4 regions of the Cellvibrio sp. KY-GH-1 genome follow, and region 4 is predicted to be linked to each of the others. Evidence: predicted binding sites of a transcription regulator. Region 4 holds the regulator's gene; each other region holds the start of a gene.

Evidence for each region. The regulator sigma-54, encoded in region 4, starts transcription at its own class of promoters, with help from an activator protein. The targets are predictions, from matches to a motif close to TGGCACANNNNTTGCNNT.
Region 1: a site for sigma-54 is predicted at 2,375-2,392, ahead of D0C16_RS05060 (alginate export family protein). Genes of this name have one in related genera too.
Region 2: a site for sigma-54 is predicted at 3,266-3,283, ahead of D0C16_RS11165 (putative urea ABC transporter substrate-binding protein). Genes of this name have one in related genera too.
Region 3: a site for sigma-54 is predicted at 4,130-4,147, ahead of D0C16_RS11240 (pilin). Genes of this name have one in related genera too.

The regions. Positions count from the first base shown of each region.
Region 1 is NZ_CP031728.1:1,203,414-1,209,159, forward strand. Features, by position in the region: gene D0C16_RS05055 (glycosyl hydrolase family 18 protein) at 1-546, opposite strand, end outside; gene D0C16_RS05060 (alginate export family protein) at 950-2,224, opposite strand; gene D0C16_RS05065 (exo 1,3/1,4-beta-D-glucan glucohydrolase) at 2,723-5,182, opposite strand; gene glk (glucokinase) at 5,729-5,746, shown strand, end outside.
Region 2 is NZ_CP031728.1:2,581,576-2,587,321, forward strand. Features, by position in the region: gene D0C16_RS11150 (phospholipase A) at 1-119, shown strand, start outside; gene D0C16_RS11155 (PilZ domain-containing protein) at 116-478, opposite strand; gene D0C16_RS11160 (DUF1631 family protein) at 475-2,871, opposite strand; guanidine-I (ykkC/yxkD leader) riboswitch at 3,370-3,489, shown strand; gene D0C16_RS11165 (putative urea ABC transporter substrate-binding protein) at 3,558-4,634, shown strand; gene D0C16_RS11170 (ABC transporter permease) at 4,740-5,558, shown strand; gene D0C16_RS11175 (ABC transporter ATP-binding protein) at 5,628-5,746, shown strand, end outside.
Region 3 is NZ_CP031728.1:2,603,841-2,609,586, reverse strand. Features, by position in the region: gene coaE (dephospho-CoA kinase) at 1-11, opposite strand, end outside; gene D0C16_RS11255 (A24 family peptidase) at 14-910, opposite strand; gene D0C16_RS11250 (type II secretion system F family protein) at 913-2,196, opposite strand; gene pilB (type IV-A pilus assembly ATPase PilB) at 2,201-3,925, opposite strand; gene D0C16_RS11240 (pilin) at 4,202-4,693, shown strand; gene D0C16_RS11235 (hypothetical protein) at 4,847-5,746, shown strand, end outside.
Region 4 is NZ_CP031728.1:2,250,113-2,255,858, reverse strand. Features, by position in the region: gene rapZ (RNase adapter RapZ) at 1-589, opposite strand, end outside; gene ptsN (PTS IIA-like nitrogen regulatory protein PtsN) at 602-1,054, opposite strand; gene hpf (ribosome hibernation-promoting factor, HPF/YfiA family) at 1,104-1,394, opposite strand; gene D0C16_RS09755 (RNA polymerase factor sigma-54) at 1,501-3,171, opposite strand; gene lptB (LPS export ABC transporter ATP-binding protein) at 3,407-4,132, opposite strand; gene lptA (lipopolysaccharide transport periplasmic protein LptA) at 4,138-4,776, opposite strand; gene lptC (LPS export ABC transporter periplasmic protein LptC) at 4,763-5,374, opposite strand; gene D0C16_RS09735 (HAD family hydrolase) at 5,414-5,746, opposite strand, start outside.

The sequences.
Region 1 (5,746 bases), 1.0 Mb from region 4:
ACTACCACCCGCAGCCCAGGCTTGTTGCCAATAGGTACCAGTACCGGGTGCGTAAGCCCAGGTAGCGGTTGATGAACACCAACCCGGAACCTGACAGGTATAAACACCGCCAGCGTTAGTGACGACCGCACCCTGACTGTAGCTGGTTCCTGCGACATAGACTGGACAACTACCGACGCTTGATTTTACAGATGACGCAGCACTGGTTGTTGGCGCACTACTCGGAGCCACCGAGCTTGGAACGGATGAACGCGCACTGGATGGAACAGAACTCGGCGCTACTGAGCTGGGCGCCACGCTGGAAGTAGTACCATCACAGGCCCCATTGTCGGTCCAATGTTGCCACTGACCGGAGGATGTTGTCGGGTTGTTGCCTTGAGTCCAGTAATTCGCGGTATAACCGCGATTCAAATGCTGAACTTTATTTCCCTGAGTGTAAGTACTGGCGCTATTCCATTGCGGTAAGCCAGTGCAATTTACAGCGAATGCTTCTGTTGATAACAGGGAAACGCCAAGCAGCGCCCCCAGTGGGATTATTTTCTTCATCAAAGTTACCTATCCTTTCATTATCGTTGGTTTTGGAAGTTGAACAGGCGAATACAGCTGGCTCTCTCACCGTCGCTGGCTAATTGCAACATTCACCTGGTTGCGATTGTCAACGTTGTCATTTGCAGGTACAAAAAACCCGTTACATCAATACAACGACTAGCACAGGGGTATCTGGTACAGGCGGGAGGACAAACATACATCAGGACAAACACTGGCGCAGAGCATATGTATATCTTTTATGCATTGCAAGCAATAATCCGAAGAAAAAGGAAGCAGCTAACATTATTGAAGTTCAATATCGAAACCCAATATGTTACTGCCTCCTTCTTACAACCATTCTTTTTTACAGTGTTGCCTTGGCGCTTTTTCTAAAGAGCCACATGGATATCTAATATTCTTATTAGAAGTTCCAATCAGCCATTAACCAAAATTTCGTAGTATCCGTGAAGCTGGCATTAGTATCGCCCATTGAGTATTGGGCATATTTTGCAGTCCACACCACTGCACCAAACTTTTTGCTCAGACTTAAATCTATTTCGTCACCGAAATCGATACTGCCCGCATCAGAATCATACTTGTGGTAGCTCACAACTGCTTGCGCACCTGCCACGGTAACACCCACGTTCAAATAAGTATCTTCCAAACCAGCAGCAGGTGTTGCCAGAAATTTATCCGCCCAACCTTGAAACGCATGCAGTGTTGCCAGTGGTGTAGCAAAACCATATTTGCCATCATCGGACCCCAACAATTCATAACCCAAGGTAAAACTGAAACGACTTACGTTATACGTTGCCTCAGCCAAGGTGTAATCTGCTTCAAACATTTTCGCAGCGCCAGCGTCTTGCTGCTTTGCATATTCAAGGTTATACAAAAAGGACTCACCTACGGTTCCTTGCCAACGAACACCAAAGGTATCACTCGTTAAACCAAGTTGTGCAATTGGGTCATTCACATCCAGCAAATAAGCATAACCAATCAGTTTACCGGCATCTAATCCAGTGTAACTGGCGTTGAGTACATGGCTATCCATATGCAAATCGCCTAACGCGGGATTATCTTCACCAAACACGCGATTTACATTCTTGATGTACGCGTAGGTAAAATTGGTGTAGCGAATTGTTTTATTGGTCCAAGATAGACCATCATACGTTTGTTCGTTCTGTCTCCAACCTACGTTGCCGATAAAACGTGAGTTATCCAGCACTAAACGTTGACGACCGTATTTCACCTGATTGTTGAAATTGGTGTAGGAAATAAACGCTTGATTAACCTCAGTACCAACAGGGTCTGCAATTACAGCAACAGTTTTGCTTTGTCCATTCAACGGATCTGAACTATGCGCAGATGTACGATAGTCAACATCATTTGTCATCTCACTAATGTTATCCATCTCACCCGTAAAACCGAATCCATTCCAAGCGCCTGACTGATAGGAAATGCGTGAGCGAGTAGTCCAGGCATCCGCTTCTCTCTCGCCTTTTTTACCCAGCACTTTCGTCACTGGATCCACCGCATAATAATCTTCTGTCACATCTTCAAAGCGAGTACGAAAATTTATTTTAACCACACTACCCTGTTGCATAGACTCAGTAAAAGTTTTTGCAGAAACACCTGGAGCCGCGCACACCAGCGAACTCGCCGCAGCCACAAAAAGATAAAGTGTATTTTTTTTCATAGAGCCTTCTCCAATTTTTTTGCATAAATGTGTGTGGTTTAAACATCAACACCATCAACGTAAACAGGTCTTGGAAACTACGTTTTGTCATGCACTAAAAAAACATTTATTGAAATCACTGGCACAACAGGTGTGTGACTTAATTCCAGTTGAGCAAGGCTTATGCCAATCGTTTTTTTCAGGTTTTTTTTAAGGAATAATTCATTATTAATCAAGGAGATATAATTTCTGGAATTTTATTGCGTGATTTTAAGCATTTTTTGGAGTTGCACACTTGTGGTGATGGACGAATGACTCATGCGTCATTTGCAAACAAACACACAAAAAAACACGCACAAATTAAATGCAAAGAAATGCACAGCTTTTTTTTGCAATGCACTATAAGAAGGCAGGCGCAGCAATTATTTTTCAGCAGCAGTTCTTCGGAGGGGGGCTTACGCACACAAAAAAGGCCATTTGCTTGCGCAAATGGCCCTTCAAGAAAAAAAGCTAATACGGTTACACGATTTGCACACCAATACCTTTTGCCAAGCCCTTCTCAATACGGACCTGCGAAAAAGTAGCATCCAGCTTGCCATTGGCCACCAAGGTAAATGGCTCCAGAATCAAGGCAAACAACTCTTGCGGCGTGCGTTTCAAACCGAAGTCAGTTCCGGCATCCGGGTAATCTTTTAAATCCACTGACAGGGTTTTCCAACCTTTACCGGTTATCGCAGTCAACTCTTTGGTAATCTCCACTTGCGAATAGCAAGATGGGCCACAACCAATGCGTACCCACGCCTGAGCCTCGGGTGCGGCATCCACTTTGATATCGAATACCAATGCTGAATCAGACTCATAATAATCGCTTAACACTTGACGATTAGGCGTCGAGATAGCCACCAAACCTTCCCCATCGCCATTCCAGAGTGCGCGACGAGCATCCTCTTGAACATCGCGATCCACACAGGTCACAGTCAGTGTCGATACGCTCGCGATATTGCCATTGAGCGCTGCACGATCATTATTTTTACCCTCCAGAATAATCCCATAAATTCCCAGAGGACGACGATTGAATAATTCCAGTACGTGTGAGGTCGCCTCAAAACTAATGCCCTCTTCTGAAAGGCTATCGCTCAAGGTATCTTTATCGCCGTATTTCAAACCAAAGCCATAGGCAAACAAAGGGTCATAATCTTTATCACCAACATTTAAGGGACCTTGGTCAGGACGCTTGGGCCATGAAAACGATAACTGACCTTTTACCGGAAAATTTATCGAACCATCGGTAGCTTTAAAAATAACGTCAGCAATACCAGCACCTTCAGTTCCCGGCTGCCAGATAACCGCAAAAGCATCGGACGCGTTGAGCTCTCGGTTAATCCACATAGGGCGACCAGTTATGAATAACGCAACAACAGGAATCCCATCGCCCTTTAATTTTTGCAGCAACTGTAAATCGGCAGTGTCGCCCGCCTTAAGCAATTGATGTTGAATATCGCCCTGCATTTCAGCATAGGGATCTTCACCAAAAATGACGATTGCCACATCAGGTTTTTCAGTGTACGAACCGTCCACACTTAATTGTGCTGAGCCGCCAGCCGCTGACACTGCTGATTCAATCCCCATCCACAAGGTAGTTGCGCCGGGAAAATCAGCCATCGTATTACCAGTGCCCTGCCAGTTAATCGACCAACCACCGGTTTGCTTACTAATATTGTCCGCGCCATCGCCTGCAACAAGAATTTTTGCCTTGGGCGACAGGGGTAATAAATTATTTTTATTTTTTAACAAAACAACGGATTCACGCACAGCCTGACGAGCAACAGCGCGATGCTCTACTGCCCCCAATAAATCATCGCGGCCAGCCAATGGGCGTGAAGAAGGTAGCCCCTTTTCCCAAAGGTTTGCACGCAGTTTCACCCGCAATACGCGACGCACCGCATCATCAACGCGACTCATCGGGATAGTACCGTCTTGCGCTTGAGCCAAGGTGTTGCGATACAACTGTTTCCACTCAGGATCTGGAACCATGTAGATATCCAAACCGGCGTTTAACGCCTGCGGGCAGTTTAAAGGCGTAGCTCCGGCTACGAAGCCATGACCATTCCAATCACCAACCACAAGACCATCAAAACCCATTTGCTCCTTCAATACATCCGTTAACAAATAGCGATGACCGTGCATATGCTCGCCTTGCCAACTATTAAAAGAAGCCATTACGGTCTGCACACCATTTTCGATTGCGCTGTAATATCCCGCCGCATGAATACGGCACAGGCTTTCTTCATCATCAATACAGTTACCGCGATCGATACCGTTCAAAGTACCTCCATCTGCGATAAAATGTTTTGCCGTAGAAATGACTTTGTATTTCGACAGAAACTCTTTGCCAGTAGCGTCACCTTGTAAGCCTTCAACCATTTGGCCGGCATAGTCGCGAACCAAATCAGGACTCTCTGACCAGGACTCATAGGTGCGCCCCCAACGATCATCGCGCGCTACCGCAACGGTGGGTGAAAAATCCCAATCAAGCCCGGTAACAGCAATTTCAGTGGCAGTAATGCGGCCAATTTCCTTAATCAATTCAGGGTTGCGTGCTGCGCCCAAGGCAATGTTGTGGGGAAACAGCGTCGCACCAACAATATTACCCACGCCATGCACAGCGTCAGTGCCCCACATAATCGGGATTGCCAACTTGCCATCGCTATCATCCATAGACGCGGTGTAGTAAGCATCAGCAATTGCCAGCCAGTCCGCCGCTTTGGAATAGCGGTTTCCATTGGGAACAGAACCTCCCCCATTAAGTACCGAACCTATGTGGTACTCCTTAACATCGGCGGCGGTAAGATGACGGATTTCGGGTTGAATCAGTTGGCCGATCTTCTCTTCCAGACTCATTTGCACGAGCAAATCTTCAATTTTTGCTTCGAGCGCCGGATCTTTCTTCAGCTTGCTGGTGATACTAGGCCACTGCACGTTTGCAACCTCCACAGGTTTTGGCTAAAAAACATTAATCAGATTTACCCACGCTTGTAAGGCATAACCCTAAGCATAGGTGCTTTCCATTTATGAGCACTATTAATCAACTTGAAAATGAAAGCCGCAGAATCCTTGAGAAAACCTGCACATTAAACCGCGCATAATGCGATCTAGCCTGGCAAGCTGGGGACGCTCATCGTTGAGCGGTATTGACCGAATACATCTCTTATTCATACCGGAAAACGAGTAACCGGGCGCTTTTTGGCTGGCGCAAACTACTACTTATTGACAGCGCTGTCAATGACGGCAAAGCGCCCAGCATGATTCGAGTAAAATCGTCTCATAAATCACACCATATGGCACCAAAATTAATAAAACTTGATGGAAAACAAGGACTGGTGCGACCAAAAAGAAGTGAATGCGAGTCATTAAAGTGATTTTCCGCCTTTTGGGATTAGTGGTATCCTCCCGCACCTAACCATTACTACAAACACACCATCCATAACTATTTGATCTTCTTTATAAGAGAAGTTGAGGAGTCACATGAGCCTGTTACTGGTT
Region 2 (5,746 bases), 330 kb from region 4:
TTCGCACTAACCTGCGCGGACAATTTAAATATTTTAATGGCTATGGCCACAGCCTGATTGATTACAACGCGGATCAGGAAGTATTTGCGTTGGGTATTGTATTTACCGATTTGTTTTAAAGCGATTCGCCAAGCATATTCACCAGTGTCCGAATCGATTCAGACGACTGAGGTGAAACATCAATAATCGAAAAGCCCGTCCAGTGCTTCCCCGATAAATCGGCATCGCGTGTCCACAAACAATCGACACCCAACTGGATAACCATTTGGCCATTTACCGGTTCGGGCACATGCAGATCCAAGGTGTAAATACGATCTTCCTCCATGGCGACATCGCCAACCACCATTAATCCCTGCGCATGAATATTGACCAAACGACCAACGTATAAATCGCGCAGGTTATCGTACACGTCTACATCGCCGTTGATAGTGTGGCGCTCCAACTCCCGGTCATGTTCACGTGAGCAACTATGGGTCATGATCCGCTCCCGGTTTTCAGCGCGTCGGCACGCTCGTTCAAGGTGTGATAGATATTTTCCAGCGCGCGCTCAAAGAAAGGTTTGGTACTACCGGCAATAATTTTTGCGCGACCAGCGAGCATGTCGCGCGCCAATTGCAAACCGGCCGCCAGGGACACCTTGCGCCCCTGTTGATCCACCAGCATATAGTGCTGGGTTTTTTTGTTATACCAAGCCACCTTCAAACGCTTGCCACCTTCGAATTCAAACCAGGTGCCAAATTCCACCATCTTCAAACTGTCGACAATTTTCGCCTCTTCAGGCGAAGGCTCTTGCGACTGTTCGGAAATATGACCCGCTTTTTCCGCCGCCAGGCTTTCCAGTTTAGTCCGCATAGGCGCCGGCGCCGGCTCCGCTTTACGGCTCAACAATGCCATGCGCTGCAGGGAGACGACAGCATCCAAAAGCTTACGCCCTTTTGCCTGCTCGTAACCTATGGTCTCAAAACCGCGCTCCAGCGCACTCGCCAATTCATCCTGCACTTCCATTTGACGAACCTTATCCGCTTGCTTGGTTTTGGGTTCGATGGACCAGAGTAAATCGTCAATCACTTGCAGCGCGCGCTTCCAACTATCGGACTTATCGCCGTAGCGCAGCAGTACAAATGACAAATAATCTGACCAGGGCTGTAACAACAGCAGCAAAATCGCTGAAGGCATTTCGCGATTATCTGTGCGGCTACGCACTTCAGTGTTCACTTGAATTTTAGCTTCGCGCAGTTTTTCTTCGCCTTGGGCTTTTTCAAGCGCGCGTCGCTCCATTAACTCCTGACGACGGGCAACGTTGTGCGTATAGGCATTAAATTCAATCAACAACTCGGCAAAAATACGTACATCGTTTTTGAATTCCTGCAGCAGGCGAAATACGGTAGTTTTGATCTTGGTAAAAATATCGTATTGATCACTGCCATCATTGCTGACCCAGCGCACGCCAGATTCAGCGAGGCTATTTAACAGCACGCGAGCTGGATGCTCCGGCTGCTCGAAAAAGTTCTTGTCGATAAAGGCAATTTTCAAGAAAGGGGTGTGCAGATAACTGAGCAACGCTTTCACCGAATCGGGTAAGTGATCGTCGGACAACATGTATTCAAACAACATACCGACCAAATCTATGGTCTGCATATCGCCCGCTTCCACAGCACCGTTTTCACTTTCGCTGGCGATTTTCTCCATCATAGTGCGGCCCACATCAGCCACACTTTGCATTTGAATCGCCACTGGGCCAGTCTCATGATTGGCCAATGCTTGCTGCGTATAATTTAAGGCCTGGGTTTGCATATGCTCCAGCACGCCCACCAACTGCGGCTGGGAATACACCTGCAAACTCGCCGGCAAAACCGGAGCACCTGCAGCAACTTGCGCCCCCGCACCCGGAACTGACTGCGGATGCAACACCTGGGTTGCCTGCACAGCAGGTAACTGCTGAGTTACATGGACCTGCAACAATCGAATTGCATTGAGCAAACTGGTTTGGTATTGAATATCGTTGGGGTTCAGCGAACCGCTCAGTAATTTATCGCTCGCGCGGCGATGATGTTGCTGTGCTTCCTCTTCAGTTTGTTGCTCGGCCGGAGTCACCACAGTATCAAGGGGATCATCTGCGACCACTTCCTCGCGCTTGGCAGCACCCGTAGCCTTTTCCTGATTATTCTGGACAAAGCGCAAATTGGGTAACAGGTTTTGACGAACCAGATAATCATTTAATTCCAGATAAAGTTCATCTAGCAAACCGACAACGTCTTGATCAAAAAGCTTGTAACCTATGATCTTGGTTTTAACATCCACATCCAGATTCGCGAGCAACTTGCGCAACGCCTCACAAAATTGCACCGGGCTGACCGGATTGCTACGCTCATCAATTTTTTCACCGTCATTGAGTAACGCGAGGCGCTGTTGAAAAGCCCACAAGTGATCGGCAAAAAAATTATCTGCGCGATGGGTAATAGAGGTAATTGCGATGGTTTCTTCCAGGTCTGAATGCTCTACCAAGGATAGGATATCGCCGCTAAAACGTTCCTCACCCGTTAGTGTGTTCAATGATTTGTTTTTGAATTTTACGAATCCATTTGCCAGATGCTGGCAAAACTCCTGCTCTGCCGCTTGCTGAACGGCGGACAGCAGGTTTTGTATTTCATAGAGGGCAATTTGCTCTTTGTTAGATTTGGCCTGCTCCGCAATTTCCAAAACCTGTTTGCACCACTGCCGCCAAAAATTGGGAAAAACCCGATAAGCAAAGCCGCGCGTAAGATCGCGACAATGTTTTAAATGTTGGATAACCAATTGCTCTGACATAGCGACTGATGTGTAAGTCGACGTTTTTTGAGTATCAGAGCCCGGTAAGCCTGAGTTGCGCATAGTTATTCCGTGTTTTTCCATGATGGTCATGTTTCCCTAGCCCAGAAGCTCCCAACTTTTATCATTTGTTGCTTCGAAGAACTGAGCCTGCAAAACCTGGAGACGCGTGAGTGAGTCTTAATTAGGTTGTCCTGTGCGCCAATCTTATCAGCTTGGAAAAATAGTTCCACACACAAACGCACTTGATTAAAAATAGCACGATATTCTTGTAACTGCCTGATGTGTCGATAAAAATTACATTTTATAAGGATATCAGCACCACAATTAGTTACAAAAGAACTGCACCAAAACAAATCACCCTGCACCACCATGACAACCCATATTGGTGCATGACAAATAATCCAGCATATCTCCCAAGATACAAATACCTTTAAAAATCAGTCCGTTAACACATTGGCACCCATATTGCGAAGGCTACTATTGTAATAACTGATCCGCACTCTGGGTGGTTTTGGCTATTCGACAAACTGTTCTACACAATTTGTTAACCACAATTTGTAAATAGAGAGCTAGGGTTCCGGTTGCAGAATTGTTCTGCGATGTCTGGTCCGAGAGCTTTCGACCTCAGGCTGGATATCAGCGACAGGGGTTACACGGCGGGATAAAAGCCCGGGAGATTGTTGGCCTAACCGCCAGAGTGCTCCCTATTAAAAAAGCCGCTGTCACCATACCCTTGGAGGTTGCTCATGTTGCACCACGCTCGCCTCACCAAAAGCCGACTGACCAAAACATTAGTCGCTCTGTCGTTGTTATTTTCCACTGCGCTAACCTCCGCTGCCGAACCGTTTAAAGTCTGCTGGTCCATTTACGTGGGCTGGATGCCCTGGGGCTATGCCGACGAACAGAAAATCATGGACAAGTGGGCAAAAAAATACGGCATTGAGGTCGAAATCGTTCAAATCAACGATTACGTTGAGTCGATTAACCAATACACCGCCGGTCAGTTTGATGGTTGTGTGATGACCAATATGGACGCTCTCACCATTCCCGCCGCCGGCGGGGTAGATTCCACCGCATTGATTGTGGGCGACTTCTCCAACGGGAATGACGGCGTAGTACTCAAAGGCGCCAACAAAACCCTGAAGGACATCAAAGGCCAAAGCGTCAACCTGGTAGAGCTGAGCGTGTCTCACTACCTGCTGGCACGCGCGCTTGAATCTGTGGGCATGAAAGAAGCAGACGTGAAAGTAGTTAATACCTCCGATGCCGACATGGTCGCGGTTTACGGCACTAAAGACGTCACCGCCGTCACTACCTGGAACCCATTGTTGAGCGAAATCCTCACCCAGCCCAACAGCACCAAAGTATTCGATTCCTCCAAAATCCCCGGCGAAATTATGGATTTGATGGTGGTAAACACCAAAACCCTCAAAGCCAATCCGGCGCTGGGCAAAGCTCTCGTCGGCGCTTGGTATGAAATTATGGGAGTGATGAGCGGAGCAGATAAAGCCGCCGCGACCGCAAAAACTGCCATGGCGACCGCCTCAGGCACCGACCTTGCTGGTTTCGAATCCCAACTGGCCAGCACCAAGATGTTCTACACCCCCGCCTCCGCACTCGATCTGGTGAACAGCGACGAGCTGTTAAAAACCATGCAAAAAGTCGCCGAGTTTTCTCTTGATCACGGCCTACTGGGGGAAGGCGCACCGGACGCAAAATATATCGGCGTAGAAGGCCCCAAAGGCGTCTATGGTGATAAGAAGAACGTGAAACTGCGCTTCGATACCACTTACATGCAAATGGCTGCCGATAAAAAACTTTAACACGGCACCTCGCCCTGCCTCGCCAGAGCATCGGCGCGAGGTGGGGTGACCTTAGCCTTTAACATTAAGTAAAAAAGTTTTCCCACTACTTAGCTTTACCACCTTATGAAAAGACTAATAAATCTTACACCCTCTAAACCCACGCGCTTACTGCTTGGGCTTATACCTTTCATCGCCATTTTTTTTGTCTATTTAATAGCGTCTGATGCACGCCTGGCTGAAAACGCTACCGACAAACTCCTGCCCAGTTTTGCGCAAATGGGCGATGCGATTCATTCGCTGGCCTTTGAACCGAGTAAACGCAGCGGTGAATATTTATTTTGGCAGGATACTTTCAGCAGTCTCTACCGTTTAACCATGGGCATTTTTATCGCCGCCGTGCTCGGCTTTACTATAGGTCTACTCACCGGAGCTATTCCTTCAATTCATTCACCAGTAGCGCCGCTGCTAACGATTATTTCCCTGGTGCCGCCCATGGCCCTACTACCGATTTTATTTATTGTGTTCGGTTTGGGCGAGCTCTCCAAAGTTGCCCTAATCGTAATAGGTGTTGCGCCCTTTATTGCGCGCGATATTCAGCGCTGCGCGCAGGAAATTCCGCAAGAACAATTAGTCAAAGCGCAAACGCTGGGCGCCTCTACCTGGCAAATTTTAGTCCGCGTATTAATTCCGCAATTATTGCCCCGACTGATTAATGCAGTGCGCCTGTCGCTGGGCGCGGGCTGGTTATTTTTAATTGCCGCTGAAGCCATCGCCTCAACCGACGGCTTGGGCTACCGCATATTTTTAGTGCGCCGCTATATGTCTATGGATGTGATTTTGCCCTACGTGGCCTGGATCACCCTCTTGGCATTTTTGGTGGACTGGCTACTCGCCAAGATCAGTCGGTTTTGCTTCCCCTGGCATTACCCTAACGCGAATTAATGGACGGAAACTGCTATGACAATTCTTCCGTTCGATAAAAAAATTCTTGAACAGAAACGAGCTAAAGCCATGCCATTAATCAAGGCAAAAAATCTGTGGAAAAAATACGGCGATAACGTGGTGCTGGAACGCATGAACGTGAGCGTCAACGCCGGTGAATTTATCACCATGGTCGGCACCTCCGGCTG
Region 3 (5,746 bases), 350 kb from region 4:
TTTGGAGCCATCTTTAGTAGCTGACAAATAACTTCAAGTAGGCGTGGTTAATCGTATCGCCCCATACAAATGCAATCCAGCCTGCGATCGCTAAATATGGGCCAAATGGGATAGGAATATTTTTATCTCGACCGCGCACCACAATTAAACTAATCCCGATTACTGCGCCAACCAGTGATGACAATAAAATAATTTGCGGCAGCATCTGCCAGCCCATCCAGGCGCCCAGTGCAGCCAGCAATTTAAAATCGCCATACCCCATGCCTTCTTTTCCCGTCAGTAGCTTAAACAGCTTGTAGACTGACCAAAGTGACAAATAACCAGCAACTGCACCCCACAGGGCACTGGGTAAATCAGTAAACGCATTGAAGCTGTTAGCGATTAAGCCGAGCCATAACAAAGGTAGGGTAATGTCGTCAGGTAGTAGATAAGTGTCGAAATCAATCATGGTTAGTGCGATTAGCGACCAGGTAAATATCAGCGCTGCCAGTCCGTTCCAATTGGCTCCCGTGTAAAAGATGACTGCGACTGATAGCAGACCTGTCACAAGTTCTATGGTTGGATATCGAGCGGAGATTGTTGCTTTACATGCGGAGCATTTGCCGCCCAATATCAGGTAGCTAACCATGGGAATATTCTCCCATGGTTTTATTTTGTGTCCACAGCTCGGGCAGCGCGAGCCAGGAACCATTAGGTTAAACGGTTCCTCGGGTTCGCTAATCGGGGGAAGTGAAGCTACATCTCCGTTTTGAGAGCTGAGCTCATTGCATTGTTGCTTCCATTCACGTTCCATCATTTTTGGAAGCCGGTAGATCACTACATTTAAAAAGCTGCCGACTAATAAACCCAAAATTAATACGCAGCTTAGTTCGAGCGCCGGATGAGCGTGCACCAAGGAGAAAAAATCCACGTCTATACAACCGATCCAAGCTGGAAGATAGGCAGATACATCGCAATCATCAGTCCACCAACCAAGATCCCCAACACCGACATAATCATTGGTTCCAGCAGGGATGTCAGGCTGTCAACCATGTTGTCTACCGCCTCTTCATAATAAACAGCTACTTTATCCAGCATGGTGTCTAGCGCACCGGATTCTTCTCCTATCGCTGCCATTTGGATTAACAGCGTAGGAAACGTCCCTCTCGCTTTCAGTGCGGTATTCATCTGGATGCCTGTTGACACATCTTCTCTGACCTTAATAATTGCGTCAGTATAAATTTTATTGCCCGTAGCACCTGCTACTGACGTGAGAGCATCGATTAGGGGGACACCGGCGGCGAATGTTGTCGCAAGTGTGCGCGAAAACCTTGCCATGATAGAGAGATAAATAATTTGGCCAATAATTGGCAATTTAAGTACGTATTTATCGACTAAGTATGAAAATTTTGGAGAACGACGATTAAGTTCTTTAAAGGCAAACGCTCCACCAGCCATCCCTAGAAGAATGATAAACCAGTAGGCTTGCGCGAGTTCGGACAAGTGTAAGACAAACAAGGTAAATGCTGGTAAGTCGGCGCCAAACCCACTAAAGGTAGATGCAAATTGAGGTACGACCTTAACTAGCAAAATACCCGTCACTATAATCGCTACCACTATTACCGCAGTAGGGTAAGTAAGTGCCTTTTTGATTTTTGCTTTCAGAGCCTCAGTTTTTTCTTTGTATGTGGCAATTCGGTCCAGCATGGTTTCTAGTGACCCTGATTGCTCACCAGCGTCTACCAGGTTGCAGAATAAATCATCGAAGTATTTGGGGTGCTCACGAAGAGCGTTGGCAAAACCTCCACCAGCTGAAACACTGTCTTTGATTTGCAAGACCATTTTGCGAAGATTTTGATTCTCCAAGCCATCCGCGACAATCTCAAACGCTTGTACCAGTGGAACCCCGGCCTTCATCATAGTCGCCATTTGACGAGAAAATACGGCGATGTCAGCGGGTTTAATCGATTTTCCGCCCGCGCCGAACAGCGGCTTCGCCTTTTTTGAAATCGAGCGAGTGGTTATGCCTTGCTTGGCGAGTAATGTTTTGACAATCGTTGGGCTGATGCCGTTGATCTCTCCCTGAATTTTATTGCCTTTCTTGTCCACGCCTTTGTAGACGTAGGTGTTTGTAACCGGCACAGCCTTTGGCTTTATGGCTTGCTTGGCCTTGCTTGTTGAAGCGCTGGATGATTTTGTTGTAGATGCTAGTGCCATGGAATTAATCCTTGGTGACTCGGTTAGCCTCTTCAAGGCTGGTTAAACCCATTGCGACTTTACGCAATGCGGAAATTCTCAGGTTGTTAAAGCCTGCTTCTTTGGCCGCTCTTGCAATTTGTAAAGAGTTGCCGCCTTCCATTATAAGGTTGGCAATCTGTGGGGTGATGCGAACCACTTCATATACACCCACCCGGCCTTTATAACCCCCATTGCATTTTTCGCAGCCAACGGGATGAAACAACTGGAATTCTGAGCGCGGAATACTGACTTCGTCAAACCCTTCCTGCCGAAGTATCTCTTCCGGGATATCAGTGGCAGGTTTGCGACACGCGGTGCACAGACGGCGGGCAAGGCGTTGGGCGATAATCAAGCTCACCGATGTCGCCACGTTGAATGCGGGTACACCCATATTTAGCAGGCGCGTAAGCGTTTCAGGTGCCGAATTGGTGTGTAGCGTTGACAATACCAAGTGTCCAGTTTGGGCCGCCTTAATCGCGATTTCAGCTGTTTCAAGATCGCGAATCTCCCCCACCATGATAACGTCGGGGTCTTGGCGCAAGAAAGACCTGAGTGCCTCCGCGAAGGTTAAGCCAACTCTTGTGTTCATTTGCACCTGGTTAATACCTTCCAGGTTTATCTCAACCGGGTCCTCTGCCGTGGAAATGTTGACTTCAGAAGTATTGAGAATATTTAGGCCCGTATAAAGCGATACAGTTTTACCACTACCGGTGGGGCCGGTAACCAGAATCATTCCTTGCGATTGTGCCAATGCGTCCAGGTAGAGTCTTTTTTGGTCATCCTCATAACCCAATGCATCGATTCCCAGCTTTGCAGAGCTGGGGTCGAGAATACGCAGCACAATTTTTTCACCGAAGAGGGTAGGCAGGGTGTTAACCCGAAAATCTATCGCGCGAGTTTTGGAAACTTTCAGTTTTATGCGTCCATCTTGTGGTAAACGTCGCTCGGAAATATCCATTTGCGACATTACTTTTAAGCGTGCCGCCATCCTGGTCGCAAGGTTAACCGGTGGTCGCGAGACTTCATGGAGTACCCCATCTGTACGGAAGCGAATACGGTAAGTTTTCTCGTAGGGCTCGAAGTGAATGTCTGATGAACCACCTTTTATCGCGTCAAGCAATACCTTGTTAATGTACTTTACGATAGGTGCTTCATCGGCTTCGGGAGTGTCGTCACTGTTGTTCTCATCAACTGTCTGAACATCCAGCTCGTCAAGATTCTCATCGAGCGTTCCCAGTGCATCACCCAAGTTACCTTCTTGAAGGTTAAAGTATTGCTCGATCGCAGCTTTGAGTTTGTCTGCTTCTACCAGAACAGCTTCCGTGTTGATTCCAGTGTTGAACTTTATTTCATCCAGTGCGTGGATATCGGTGGGGTCTGTAACCGCTAAAAATAGCCTGTTGCCCCTTCTGGCGATTGGCAGGGTGTGATGCTTGCGAATGAGCTTTTCGTCAACCAGCTTTAGCGGTATGGATTCTTTGTTTAGCGCTGTGAGGTCAAAAACCGGTGAGCCAAATTCCTCTGCGGCGACACGAGCTATGGTGCGCGCATCCAAAATTTCTTTACTGACAAGCATATCAACAAAAGGAATGCCGTCTTTTTTTGCCTGAAGCATCGCCTTTGCGGCTATTTCGCCATCAATCAGGTTGTCTGCGACCAAGCGTCTCGCCAATCCGTTAAGCGCAGTGGAGTTTGCTGGGGTGTTCATAAGTGCATCCGAGAGAAAATTCGTTACATTCACGAGAGAATACTAGCTCATATGGTACTTAATGTATGCGCAAATATGGAATGACAAAAAATGTCACTTATTGTCCATGTTGGTTGCTTCAAGTGCCCGTTAGGCACGCTAAAAACACCCACTGCCCAGCTCTGCTGAGCAATAATCTCGGTTAAATAAAGGGATTCGAGCAGTTGGTATGCGCATTGCTTGACTTTAACTGTGTTTAACAAAACGGCTAGTCGCCCAACTTAATCGGAGTTAGTTATGAAGCAAATGCAAAAAGGTTTTACGTTGATCGAATTGATGATCGTTGTGGCGATCATTGGTATCTTGGCTGCTGTAGCTCTGCCGCAATACCAGACCTACGTAGCTAAGTCACAAGTGTCTCGCGTGATGACTGAATTGGGTTCTTTAAAAACAGTAGTGGAGACCTGTTTGCTGGAGGGGCGTGTCAATCCGGTGAATGTTGATGCGGCACCAGATGCTGACGAATGCGTTATCGGATTTGCCGGTAGTACTCTGCTTGGAGCTTCGGGATCGGATCTGGGGTCGGCTACTGGTAAGGGTGGTGTAAATATAACTATCGCTGATGACGGTACAAGTGATAGCACAATTGGCGGTGCGTTTGGCAACGGCGCTGCGGCAGCCATTGCTGAAAAAACTCTGTCGTGGACTCGCGATCCAAATGGTTCCTGGACTTGCTCTTCAAGTGTTGATGGCAAGTACGCTCCCAATGGTTGTGGTTCAGGCAGTTAATCGACTCAGTATTTCGCTGGTCAAAAAAGGCGCCTTGGGGCGCCTTTTTTTTAACTTTCTGTGCTGTTTATGTTATCAGTGTTATCTAGTAGTGTTTTTATGTGTCAGCGTCAGGGACGTATCGTCTCCATTTTTATAAGGAAGCCAGGGTTCATGTGGTTAGCGTTATTTGAGGTCAAAATCGCACGGTATTTTGCAGGAAATAGCACTGTGCATTACTCGGGGTTGTGGGCGGGTATATTTTTTTTATGGGTATTGTTTTTTCCATATGCCGGAATAATGCATGACGCGCAATTGTATACATTACAGGCGCTCTCTCATCTAGCTCCAGAGCTTTACCAAAATGATATTTTTCTGCGTTTCGGCTCGCAAGATAGCTTTACACTTTTTAGCCCAGTATATGCAGTCCTAATTGAATTATTAGGAGTTGAATCGGCCGGTGCTTTAATTACACTCGCGGGTCACTGTTTATTTTTTAGTGCTGTTTTTCTGCTTGCAAAGAGAATTTTGTCCTACAGTGTTGCGATTTTCTCTGTGGGACTGATTTTGGTGCTTTCAAGTTCCTATGGTTCGGAGCGCGTTTTTTTCTACATTGAACCTTTTGTTACCCCCCGCATGTTGTCGGAAGCATTTACTCTTTTCTTCATAGCTGCGTGGCTTGATAGGAAAAAAATAGCGGCGACGGCGCTCTTACTGGTCGCGCTATTACTTCATCCATTAATGGGCATGGCTGGCGTAATATTTGCTCTGTCAAGTATATATATGGCTCATTGGCGAAGGTTGTGTTTACTTGCCGTTGCAGTTATCGCGTTGTTGTTAATTGCAAATAATGCGCAGTTGCTAACTCGCTGGCAGTTTGATGCAGAGTGGCTGAGCATAATCGAAGATCGCAACACTTATTTATTTTTCTATTTTTGGTCAATGGATGATATTGCCAATGCATTGGTGCCGTTAATAAGTCTGATTAGTGCCTGCATTTTCGTCAGCGGCGATACCGAAAAGCGATTAGCGGTTGCAGCTGTATTTACCTGCGTTTTGGCAGTGCTTGTGCAT
Region 4 (5,746 bases):
GCTTCCAGTGTGGGTTTGGCAGGCAGCGCGCATCAAATACCAAGTCGGCATTCACAGGTACACCGTGTTTGAACCCAAAGGATTCAAACAGTATCGCCATGGTGGATTCGCTGCGCCCAACCACGCGCTCTTTTACCAGGTCGCGCAATTCATGCAGGTTCAGGTGGCTGGTGTCGATTACCTGGTCTGCAGTATCGCGAATGGGTTCCAGCAGATGCTGTTCGGCGGTGATGGCTTCTTCCAGGCTGGTGTGTTTGTCAGACAGCGGGTGTTTGCGACGCGTTTCGCTAAAGCGCTGAATCAATACGGCCGGTTGGGAGTCGAGAAACAGGGTGCGAAATGGCAGGTGCGCATCCTTCAGAGTGTTGATCATCTGCGGGAAAATCGCTAAATCTTGCCAGGCATTGCGTACATCTATGCCAATCGCAAACTTTTGCTTATCGTCCTTATGGATCTGGATTTGGGCAACCAACGCCGGGAGCAGGCTGACAGGCAGGTTATCAATGCAGTTAAAACCCACATCCTCGAGTACGTGGAGTGCGGTACTTTTTCCCGAGCCTGAAAGGCCGCTGACAATAACCAGATGCATAAGGCTGTGCCTCTAGAGTGCCGCGATAGCTGCCTGGTAGAGCGCTTGATCGCTCTCCGCCTTGCGCAGCCGCTGGCGGTATTCCGGATTATTCAATGCGCCTGCCAGAGTAGCCAGGGTTTGCAGATGCTCATCATGAGCATCTTCTGGCACCAGCATCGCAAAGAGAATATCCACTGGTTGTGAATCTATGGCGTCAAAATCGATTGGTTCTGCCAAGGTAATCAACGCGCCTACTGTACCGGTGCAATTTTCCACGCGGCAGTGGGGAATGGCGACACCGTGGCCAATTCCGGTAGAGCCCAGGCGCTCGCGCCCTATAAGGCGCCGAAAAAGTTCATCGGCATCAATTGCTGGAATATCTTGCGCAATGGCATTGGCCAGCAATTCCAGTGCACGTTTTTTGCTGCCGCCTTCTACGCCGCACAGGGTGCGGCTGGCGCTGATAAGTGATTCGATTTGCATAACTCAACTGATGCCTTGGCATCCTCGGTTGCGCGCTGAAATCATTCAATTAACGATGACTGCGCATTTTTTCTTTGTGTTTAATTAATTGACGATCCAGCTTGTCTGCCAGGGCATCAATCGCCGCGTAAAGATCTTCGTGGGTTGAATCGGCATGGATATCTTTGCCGCTTACATGAATGGTCGCTTCTGCTTTTTGAATCAGTTTGTCTACGGAGAGAATTACGTGTGTTGTAGTGATGCGGTCGTGATGATTGCTCAGGCGTTCAATTTTACTGGTGACATAATCTCTTAATGAGTCCGTGACTTCGAGGTGATGGCCACTGATATTTATTTGCATAGGTGCTTCCTCATAGTTTGGCTGGCCAAGGGTGCCAGTCGATCAATAAAATCAATGCAGTGTTTGTTCTGCATGCAACATCCCTATCCAGTTTCCTGTATAAAAATTAAATCGTTTTGCGCTCATTTGACGGTGGAATATTCAGCGATTCACGGTACTTGGCAATAGTGCGACGCGCCACCTGAATTCCTTGTTCAGCGAGTAGATCGGTAATTTTACTGTCACTTAACGGCTTTTTAGGATTCTCGGCATTTACCAGTTTTTTGATAATGGCGCGAATCGCTGTTGATGAACATTCGCCGCCGCTGTCGGTGCTTACATGGCTGGAGAAAAAATATTTCAGCTCGAAGATGCCTTGCGGAGTGTGCATATATTTTTGCGTGGTTACGCGCGAAATGGTGGACTCATGCATTTCCACAATTTCGGCAATATCGTGCAACACTAAGGGCTTCATTGCCTCTGGCCCGTAATCAAGGAACCCGCGTTGTTTCTCGACAATACAGCTGGCGACTTTTAACAGGGTTTCATTGCGGCTTTGCAGGCTTTTCAAAAACCAGCGCGCTTCCTGCAAATTATCTTTCAGAAACGTATTGTCGCTGCTGGAATCAGCACGTTTCACCATGGATGCATAATCGGCATTGATACGAAGACGCGGTGCAATTTCTGGATTCAGCTCAACTAACCAGCGACCATCGCGCTTTTCTACAAAGACATCGGGTACTACATATTCTGTATCGCCACTGGCAATCATATCGCCCGGGCGCGGATTCAAGCTTTGAATCAATGCGACCGCTTGGCTCAATTCAGCTTCTTTTAGTTTGGTGCGCCGCATTAACTGGCGATAGTCGCGGCTGCCAAGCACAGGTAAATATTGTTTTGCGATTAATTTGGCAGAGTCGAGAAAGGGTGTCTTGGGGTCGAACTGTTGTAGTTGCACCAATAAACATTCAGACAGATTTTGGCTGCACACTCCGCAAGGGTCGAATTGTTGCAGGCGGTGTTGAACAGCAACGACTTCATCCAGCTCGAGCTCTTCAAATTCATCGCGCATGCCTTCGAAAATTTCTTCGAGCGTGATTGAAAGCATGCCGCTGGGTTCTACTGCATCGATGATAGCCATCGCCAGGATACGGTCACGGTCAGACATCGGTGTAAGATTAAGTTGCCACATCAAGTGATCATACAAAGAATCAGTTGCTGCACGACGACTTTCAAAATCGTTGTCTTCATTATCGTAATTGCTCGAGCTGCTGGATGAAGATGCCTGATATACATCGTCCCAGCTAGTGTCTACTGGCAAGTCGCTGGGGATCGCTTCACTCCAGTCGCCATTGTCGGCACTAAAGTTTTCACCTTCGCCATATACATCGGCATCACCAAAAGATTCACTTTCACCAAAACTCTCACCATCGCCGAAGCTATCGCCATCGCTAAAGTTGTCGCCTTCGGAATAATTGCTGGTTTCCTGATAACTATCACTATTGGCGGTGTAATTTTCGGTACCGCTGAAATCGGTGGTGTCATCCCCGTTAGTGTCGGCGGCGATTTCCTGCTGGCGATTGTAGTCGGTAGCGTCCAGCTCACTGCCTTCGTAATCTGAAGTTTGGCTGGGGGAATCAAAACCTTCTTCCACTTCAAGCATTGGATTGGATTCGAGTGCTTCCTGGATTTCCTGTTGTAAATCCAGAGTGGAAAGCTGCAAGAGGCGGATAGCCTGTTGCAGCTGGGGAGTCATGGTCAGCTGTTGACCGAGTTTGAGCTGGAGCGATTGTTTCATTGTGAGGTAGACAAACCCTTATGGCGCAGAAGCGTTATCAAAGCGCAGGATGAAAACAACAGATAAGCGGAGTTTAGTCAGGGTTTGCGCCGCAAGCAACAACCGTAAGCAATCTCTATGCCTAATAAATAAATAATGTTACTTGTCAAGTTGTTTGTCACTAGGATCAGCTGGGTAAATAGGTAATACCCAACGGGTCTTTGAGTTGAATGGTGATGTGTCGGCGGTAATTTAATTAGAGGCGGAAGTTCTCGCCCAGATAGACTTCGCGTACCTTGCTATTACTCAGCACGGTATCGGCATCACCCTCGGCGATAATATGGCCTTCGCTGACAATATAGGCGGTTTCGCAGATATCCAGTGTTTCACGTACGTTGTGGTCGGTAATGAGAACGCCTATGCCGCGATCTTTCAGGTGGCGAACAATTTCTTTGATGTCGTTTACCGAAATAGGGTCAACGCCGGCAAAGGGTTCATCAAGTAGGATAAATTTGGGATCCGTTGCCAGGGCGCGAGCAATTTCAACCCGGCGGCGTTCACCGCCTGACAGGGCCATGCCCAAACTGTCACGGATATGGGTAATGTGGAATTCATTGAGCAATGACTCCAGTTTTTCCTTGCGTTGGGCGGCGTTCATATCCTGGCGAGTTTCAAGAATTGCCATGATGTTATCGGCTACGCTCAGTTTGCGGAAAATCGAGGCTTCTTGCGGCAAATAGCCAATGCCAGCGCGGGCGCGGCCATGAATTGGCAAGTTGGTGATATCGCGTTCGTCGATCAGTACGGTGCCATTATCGGCGGGCACCAAGCCGGCGATCATATAAAAACAGGTGGTTTTGCCGGCGCCGTTTGGCCCTAGTAGGCCGACAATGTGCCCGCTTTCCACGGTAATAGAAACATCAATAACCACTTTGCGTTTCTTGTAGCTTTTGGCGAGATGGCGAGCATGCAAACGGGACATAGGCATTAATTTTGTGAGCTGGTTGATGGAGCGGCAGCGCTACTGGTTTCAGTGGGTGCGCTGGCTGGCGCAGGTGCTTGCTCGTCGAGCTTTTTGATCTCAACGGCGTCACCTTTGGCACCTTTGGGTGGGATCACAATCTCAATCCGCTCGGCATTGCCATCGATACTGCTGTTGCCACCAGCGGCCTTCATAACCTCTTTCACCAGATCGTAGTCAATTCGGGGCCCTTTCATAACCGCGCCGTTTTGTTCAACGGAAGCGTCTTCAATCAGCAATAAGCGCTGATTGTCAGGGGTATAGGTAATTTGTTTGGCGGCGGCGGTTACCAACCCCTGATCTTTTTCCGGCTGTTGCTGGAAGCGGGCGGGAACGCCCTGAGCCACCATTTTTTCTACATCGTTATCGGCGTTGGTGTGAATCACGATCGAGTCAGCAGTGATAACCAATGTTCCCTGCTGAATGATCACTGAACCGGTGTAGGTTGCAATTCCGTTTTTTTGGTCAACGGTAAGTTTTTCTGCAGAGCCGCGAATGGTTTCGTTTTTATCGCTGGGTAGCGCAAATGACTGGCAGGCACAGGCAAGCAAGCTGAGAGCAACAAAATAGCGCGTAGCGCGTAAGAATTTTTTAACGAGGGTCATAAACAGCCTTAACCTGGGACTTTAACTGAAGCCGACTTTGCACCAGGTCGGCATCCATACCTAGAGCGTCTATCTGGCCTTTCGCGCTGCGCATCTTAACAGCTTTGTCTGTTTCCGCGAATTGTTCGCGGGTACGCACTTGCAATTCATCGGTGGTGACGCGCATTAGTCCCTGGCTGGGCGAGCTTTGCTGGATGACTACATCGCCTAGGAGGCGAATTAGTTCATTGTTGGATTCACTGCGCCCATGGGTCGCCGACAACCGCCAGGGGGTACCATTTTGGGTGTTGTAAAAAATCATTTTGGGTGCATCAATCAGGGTGTAATCCTGGGTGGATGGGCCATTAATATCCGGCTGGTAGAGGGTAACTTCTGGCGTGGTGAGCTCAAAACTCAGTTGGCCCAGGCTATCATATTCCCGCGTCTGTACCTGTTTCATATAAATTTGTGGAAAGCCGCTAGGGTCGTATTCATAACCTACCGGGTCTTCTTTCTGGCGCAGCGAAAACAGGAAGTAGCACAAAACCAGCACGCCGGCGATCAGCCAGGGGCCAGGAATGTGCTGATGAACCTTGTATAAGCGCTGAAATAAATTCATAAATTAGTAGCTTGTTATTTCTCGTGTAGCAGTATGCGATTAAGGCGCTAGATAGCGCGCCAACGCTGTGTCAAAGGTGTCTTGGGCCTGCATAATTAGATCGCAGGCGGCACGCACCGCACCGTCACCGCCACGCTCGCGGCTCTGCCAGTGGGCTCGTGCAGCTACGCTTGTATGGGCGTTGGCAACGGCAAAGGCCAGTCCCACGCGTGTCATCACACTCAAATCGGGCCAGTCATCGCCCATAAAGGCAATTTCGTTCAGTTGCAACGGATGCTCTTGCAGTATTTCCTGCAATGCATCCCACTTGTCTTCGCGCCCCTGTACCAGAATGTTAATACCCAGGTCATTGGCGCGGCGCGCCACCAGGTT